Linked DNA regions of Luteitalea sp. TBR-22. The protein of the gene in region 1 interacts with the protein of each later gene in a pairwise test. Links are inferred from orthologs where the notes say so. Each region holds a gene or a part of one and is shown on either strand. Other genes may lie near its edges.

Evidence for each region.
Region 2: the proteins of secD (region 1) and pheT interact in binary tests that used the Escherichia coli proteins (3 or more experiments, as listed by UniProt). The link is inferred for Luteitalea sp. TBR-22 from one-to-one orthologs.

The regions. Positions count from the first base shown.
Region 1 is NZ_AP024452.1:5,818,409-5,821,765, reverse strand. The notes cover bases 209-3,077. They hold secD (protein translocase subunit SecD), read left to right. Parts: upstream 209-794; coding sequence 795-2,360; downstream 2,361-3,077. Other genes in these bases: secF (protein translocase subunit SecF), read left to right, coding at 2,368-3,077; yajC (preprotein translocase subunit YajC), read left to right, coding at 435-788; tgt (tRNA guanosine(34) transglycosylase Tgt), read left to right, coding at 209-435. Outside these bases: more of tgt, read left to right, coding at 1-208; more of secF, read left to right, coding at 3,078-3,342. UniProt on the Escherichia coli protein: Part of the Sec protein translocase complex. Interacts with the SecYEG preprotein conducting channel. SecDF uses the proton motive force (PMF) to complete protein translocation after the ATP-dependent function of SecA.
Region 2 is NZ_AP024452.1:2,341,283-2,344,421, reverse strand. The notes cover bases 10-3,009. They hold pheT (phenylalanine--tRNA ligase subunit beta), read left to right. Parts: upstream 10-432; coding sequence 433-2,586; downstream 2,587-3,009. Other genes in these bases: TBR22_RS09580 (cell division protein ZapA), read left to right, coding at 2,906-3,009; zapB (cell division protein ZapB), read left to right, coding at 2,623-2,898; pheS (phenylalanine--tRNA ligase subunit alpha), read left to right, coding at 10-436. In the rest of the region: more of pheS, read left to right, coding at 1-9; more of TBR22_RS09580, read left to right, coding at 3,010-3,139.

The DNA.
Region 1 (3,357 bases):
GGGTACACGACGCCGCTGCTGCCGGAGGACCGCCCGCGCTACCTGATGGGCACCGGCATGCCCGACGACCTGGTGGAGTGCGTCGCGCGCGGCATCGACATGTTCGACTGCGTGCTGCCCACCCGCAACGCCCGCAACGGGCAGGTCTTCACGCCCGACGGACCGCTGAACCTGCGCAACGCGCGCTTCGCGCGCGACGAACGCCCCATCGACGCGCAGTGTCCCTGCGACACCTGCCGCCGTCATTCGCGCGCCTACCTGCGTCACCTGTTCCACAACAAGGAGATGAACGCCGGCACCCTGGCGAGCATCCATAATCTCGTCTTTTACCTTGACACCCTCCGGAGGATCCGACAGGCTATCGGTTTCGGGTTGTTCGAGCAGTTTCGACAGGAGTTCCACCGCCGTTTCTCCCGGACCGCCCCGAGTTCCTGATGCCCTCCCCGAGCCTGTTCGCCCGTTCGCTGGTCGCCCTGTCGGCGCCGGCCGATCCCAACGCCAGCCCGTGGCTGTCGTTGCTGCCCTTCGTCATCATCCTGGGCATCTTCTACGTGATGGTCCTGCTGCCGATGAAGAAGCGGCAGCAGAAGGTCGCCGACTTCCAGTCGGGGCTGAAGGTGGGCGACAAGGTCATCACCACCGGCGGCATCTACGGCACCATCACCCGCCTCGGCGAGCAGCACGTGCAACTGCAGATCGCGCCCCAGGTCCGCATCGACGTCGCCCGTGCGGCCGTCGGCGGCCTGCAGGGCCAGGACCCCGTCGTCCCCGACCAGGGCGTCGCGTAATCCCTCATGACAAGCAACCTTCGCTGGAAAGTGATCGCCATCCTCGTGGTGGTCGCACTGGCCGTCGCGGCCTTCTATCCGCCCAAGGACAAGGTGAAGCTCGGCCTCGACCTCAAGGGCGGCGTCCACCTCGTGCTCCGCGTCCAGACCGACGATGCGCTGAAGCTCGAGACGGAGACCAGCGCCGAGCGGCTGCGCGACGAGCTGTCGCGGCAGGGCGTCTCGATCGGCGCCGTCACGCCACAGGACGTGCGGTCGTTCCGCGTCGACGGCGTGCCTGGTGACCGCGACGCCGACTTCCGCCGCATCGCCGACGAGTGGGTGGGCCAGGTGTTCGACCGCGCCTCGGGCGTCGGCGGCTCCTACACCTTCACGCTGAAGTCGGCCCAGATCACCCGCTTGCGACAGGAAGCGGTGGCCCAGGCGCTGCAGACCATCGAGCGGCGCGTCAACGAACTCGGCGTTGCCGAGCCGATCGTCGCGCCGCACGGCGATGGCGACCAGATCCTCGTCCAGATGCCCGGCGTGACCGACGTCGCCCGTGCCAAGGAGATCATCCGGTCGACCGCGCTGCTCGAGCTGAAGATCGTCGAGGACGGTCCGGCCCCGACGCGCGAGGCGCTGCTCGCGGCCCGCGGCGGCCAGGTGCCGCCCGACCTCGAGATCGTGCCCGGCGCCGCCGAGGCCGGCAACGCCCAGGGGACCGGGCCGGTCTACTACCTCGTCAAGCGGGTAGCGGGCATCACCGGCCGCGACCTGCGCAATGCCCGTCCCTCGCTCGACGAGAACAACCAGCCCGCCGTCGGCTTCTCGCTCAACCAGCAGGGCGCCGACAAGTTCAGCCAGCTCACCGCCCAGAACATCGGCCGCCAGCTGGCGATCATCCTCGACGGGCGGGTGCAGAGCGCGCCGACCATCGAGGGGCGCATCTACGACCAGGGACGCATCTCGGGCAGCTTCACGCAGCAGGAAGTGCAGGATCTGTCGCTGACGCTCCGCTCCGGTGCGCTGCCGGCCAGCCTCACCTACCTCGAGGAGCGCACGGTGGGCCCGTCGCTCGGCGCCGACTCCATCCGCGCCGGCGTCATGGCCTCGCTCATCGGGCTGGGGTTCGTGACGCTGTTCATGCTGGCGTACTACAAGCTCACGGGCTTCAACGCCCTGCTCTCGATCAGCCTCAACCTGCTCATCCTGCTCGGCTTCATGGCCTACATCGGCGCCGTCATGACGCTGCCGGGCATCGCCGGCTTCATCCTGACGATCGGCATGGGCGTGGACTCCAACGTGCTCATCTTCGAGCGCATCAAGGAGGAGATGGGGTCGGGCAAGTCGGCGCGCGCCGCGGTGGCCGCCGGCTTCGACCGCGTGTTCCTCACCATTCTCGACACGCACGTCGCGTCGCTCATCTCGGCGGCGTTCCTGTTCCAGTTCGGCACCGGCCCGATTCGCGGCTTTGCCACCACCCTGTTCTTCGGCTTGCTGTCCAACGTGTTCACGGCCGTGTTCGTGTCGCGCACGCTGTTCGAACTCATCCTGTCGCGTCGCCCGCAGGCCGCGAAGTTGAGCATCTGAGGGCGCCATGGACCTGTTCTCGAACGCCAATTACAACTTCACCAAGTGGCGCTGGCACGCGATCGCCTTCTCGGCGCTGATCGTGGTGCTCGGTCTGGTGCAGATCGCCCGCAACGGCCTGCCGCTCGGCATCGACTTCTCCGGCGGCACGATCGTCGTGCTCAAGTTCCAGCAGCCGACCTCCGAGGAGGTGGTGCGCAAGGCGCTCGACCGCATCCCCGGCGAGAAGGTGGTGCAGCAGTATGGCGCGGCCAGCGCCAACGAGGTGCTGATCCGTCTGCCGCAGGCGCAGGCCACCGAGCAGGGCACCAGCCTCGAGCAGGGCGCCCGCCAGGTGGTCGACGCGGTGCGCGCGGCCAACATCGGCGCCTTCGAGCCGATCAGCACCGAGATCGTCGGGCCGGTCATCGGCAAGGACCTGCAGCGCAAGGGCGTCTACGCGACCCTGGCGAGCATCCTCGGCATCACGCTCTACATCGCCTTCCGCTTCCGCCTGTCCTTCGCGGTCGGCGCCATCGCCGCCACCCTGCACGACGTGATCGTCACGCTCGCGGTGCTGACGTTCTTCGGCTACGAGCTGTCGTTGAACATCATCGCGGCGATCCTCACGATCACCGGCTACTCGGTCAACGACACCATCGTCATCTTCGACCGCGTCCGCGAGAACTTCCGCACCATGCGCGGCGCCTCGCTGGAGTCGCAGGTCAACACGGCGGTCAACCAGACGCTGAGCCGCACGATCATCACGGCCGGCACGACGTTCCTCTCCGTGCTCGCGTTGTACATCTTCGGCGGCGAGGTGCTCGAGGGCTTCGCGTTCACCATGCTGGTGGGCATCATCAGCGGCACCTACTCGACGGTGTTCATCGCATCGGCGATCGCGATCATGCTCAGCAAGAACGAGACGACGCCCGTCGCCCCGGCGGCGCCGGCACGCGCGGCCGGCGACCGTCCGCGCCGCCGCGAACGTCGTAACGCCTGACGTCGGCCGCACGGC
Region 2 (3,139 bases), 3.5 Mb from region 1 along the record:
AGACAACCTCGACCTCACGCACACGCCGATGTTCCAGCAGGTCGAGGCGCTCGTCGTCGGTGAGCAGGTGACGATGGCCGACCTGAAGGGCACGCTGCTCGGCTTCGCGCGCGAGTTCTTCGACCCGAAGACGCCGATCATGTTCAAGCCGTCGTTCTTCCCGTACACCGAGCCGAGCGCCGAGGTGTTCGTCGGTTGCCAGTCGTGCTTCGGCAGCGGCTGCTCGATGTGCAAGCGCACCGGCTGGATCGAGATCGGCGGCAGCGGCATGGTGCACCCCTCGGTGTTCGAGGCCGTCGGCATCGATCCCGAGCGGTACACCGGCTTCGCCTTCGGCATGGGCATCGAGCGCCTCGCGCTGCTCGCCCATCGCGTCGACGACATCAGGGCGTTCTACGAGAACGACCTCCGCTTCCTGGAGCAGTTCGCGTCGTGAGAATCCTCGTCTCGTGGTTGAAGGAATACGTCGACGTCCCCGTCGCGATCGACCAGCTCGCCAGGGACCTCACCATGCGCGGCTTCGAGGTCGCGTCGGTGGATCCTGTCGAGGGGCGCCCCGAGGACGCGGTGATCGACTTCGAGATCACCGCCAACCGCCCCGACTGCCTGAGCGTGATCGGGATGGCGCGCGAAGTGGCGGTGAAGTACGGGGGCTCGCTGCGCTCGCCGGCAGCGGCCTTGGGGCTTCGGCCTTCCACCTTCGCCAAGGCTACGGCGGACGAGTCGGCCTTCGACGGTGAGAACCCGGTGCCCGGTGCCCGGAACCCGGTGCCCGGCGAACTTCGCGTCACCGTCGCGCGCCCGGACCTCTGCCCCGTCTACTCCGCGGCCGTGATGGACGTCACCGTCGGTCCGTCGCCGGCGTGGCTGGTCGAGCGCCTCACCCTCAGCGGCGTACGCTCGATCAACAACATCGTCGACGTCACCAACTACGTGTTGCTGGAGTTGAACCAGCCGCTGCACGCCTTCGACCTGGCCACCATCGCGGGCGGCCATCTCGACGTGCGCACGGCCACGGCCGGCGAGCGCCTCACGACCCTCGACGGCGTCGAGCGCACGCTGGCCGACGACATGCTGGTGATCGCCGACGATGCCGGCGCGCAGGCGGTCGCTGGCGTGATGGGCGGGGGCGCGACGGAGATCAGTGCCGCGACGAAGACGATCGCGCTCGAGAGCGCGTACTTCGAGCCGACGCAGGTGCGACGCACGCGCCGACGCCTGAACCTGTCCACCGAGGCGTCGTACCGCTTCGAGCGTGGCGTGGATCGGTCGATGCCCGTGCGCGCGCTTCGTCGCGCGGTGCAGTTGATCACCGAGATCGGCGCGGGCACCCAGCGTGGCGGCGAGATCGTCGTCGGCGAGCCGGCGCCGGCGCCGCGGACCGTGGGCCTGCGCTGGCCACGCATCGCGCGCGTGCTGGGCATGGAGGTGCCGGCGTCCGAGGTCGAGGACATCCTGACGTCGCTCGGCTTCCACCTCGCGGCGCTCGAGGGCGACGAGGCGCCAACGCGGCAGCGGCAGGCGACCTGGGACGTCACGGTCCCCGGCTGGCGTGGCGACGTGACGCGCGAGGAGGACCTCATCGAGGAGGTCGCGCGCTGCGCCGGCTACGAGCGCCTGCCGGTGACCTTCCCTGCGCTCTCGGCGCCGCCGGCGCGCCCGGCGCCGCGCCTGGTGCGCGATGCGCGCGTCCGCGATCTGCTGGTGGGCGCCGGGTTCGCCGAGGCGGTCACGTTCACCTTCATCGAGAAGGGCGCCGCCGCGCCGTTCGATTCGGCTCCGGTCGCGATCGCCAACCCGCTGTCCGAGCTGTTCGCGGTGCTGCGGCCGTCGCTGCTGCCCGGCGTGATCGACAGCCTCTCGCACAACCGTCGACGCGAGCAGCGCGACATCCGCCTGTTCGAGCTCGGCACGCGGTTCACCACGGCGCACGGCGAGTCGCGCAGCGTGGCGATCGCGTGGACCGGCGCGGCGTCCGCCGAGCACTGGAGCGGCAGCGGTCGCCTCGTGGATCTCTACGACGTGCTCGGCGTGCTGCAGCGGCTCGCCGACCTGTTGCGCGTGACCATCGACGTCGCGCCGGCCGAACATCCGGCGCTGGTGCCTGGACGGGCGGCCACGCTGGTCGTCGTCGCGGCCGACGGGACGCGCGCCGACGTCGGTTGGGCCGGGCAGCTCGCGCCCGTGCTCGCCGAAGCCCGGGGACTCCCCGCCGGCGACGCCGTGATGGTGGCCGAACTCGACCTCGACCTCGCGGCACCGCAGTGGAATCCCGATCACCAGGCGGTGATGCAGCCCCTGCCGCGGCACCCGTCGGTGGTGCGCGACCTGTCGATCGTGGTCGCGGCTGACTTGCCGGCTGCCAGGGTTCGTGGCACGATTCAGGCGTCTGCCCCCGCCACGCTGGTGGGGGTGCGCGAATTCGATCGTTACCAGGGCAAGTCGCTGCCGGAGGGCAAGGTGAGCCTGTCACTGAGGCTGACCTTCCGTGCGGCCGAGCGCACGCTGACGGACGCCGAGGTGCAGCATGCCACCGACGCCATCCTCGCGGCGCTGGTCGCCGAACACGGCGCCACCCTGCGCTAATCGGCCTGCCGCAAGGCAGGCCAGGGAGCCTGCACCATGAGCACCACCACCACGACCGCCGATCTCGGGGTCGTCGAGCGCCTCGACGAGAAGATCCGCCAGTTGATCGCCCTCGTCGAGAAGAGCCGGGCCGAGTCGGCCAAGCTGCGCACCGAGAACGAGCGGCTCGGCAAGGAAGTGGATGCGCTGCAGGCGCAGCTCACCGACGCCGCCGGGGTGGCCGCCGAGCTCCAGTCCATGCGCGAGGAGCGGGATCAGGTGCGGACGCGCGTGGCCGACATGCTGGCCCAGCTCGACGCCCTCCAGATGTGATGTGCCGGTGAACGCGCGCCACCCCGTGGACGACGAGACGCCGCTCGGCGAGCAGGCCACACCGAACCACGTGGTGGTGGTCGACATCCAGGGCCTGCGGTACCCGATCCGCAGCGCGCTCGATCCCGCGTACGTCCACAAGCTCGCCCGCTACGTCGAGCGCACGATGGACGCAGCCTCCTCGGCGGTGCCCATCGGCGAGTCGACCAAGCTGGCCGTCCTTGCGGCGCTGAACATCGCT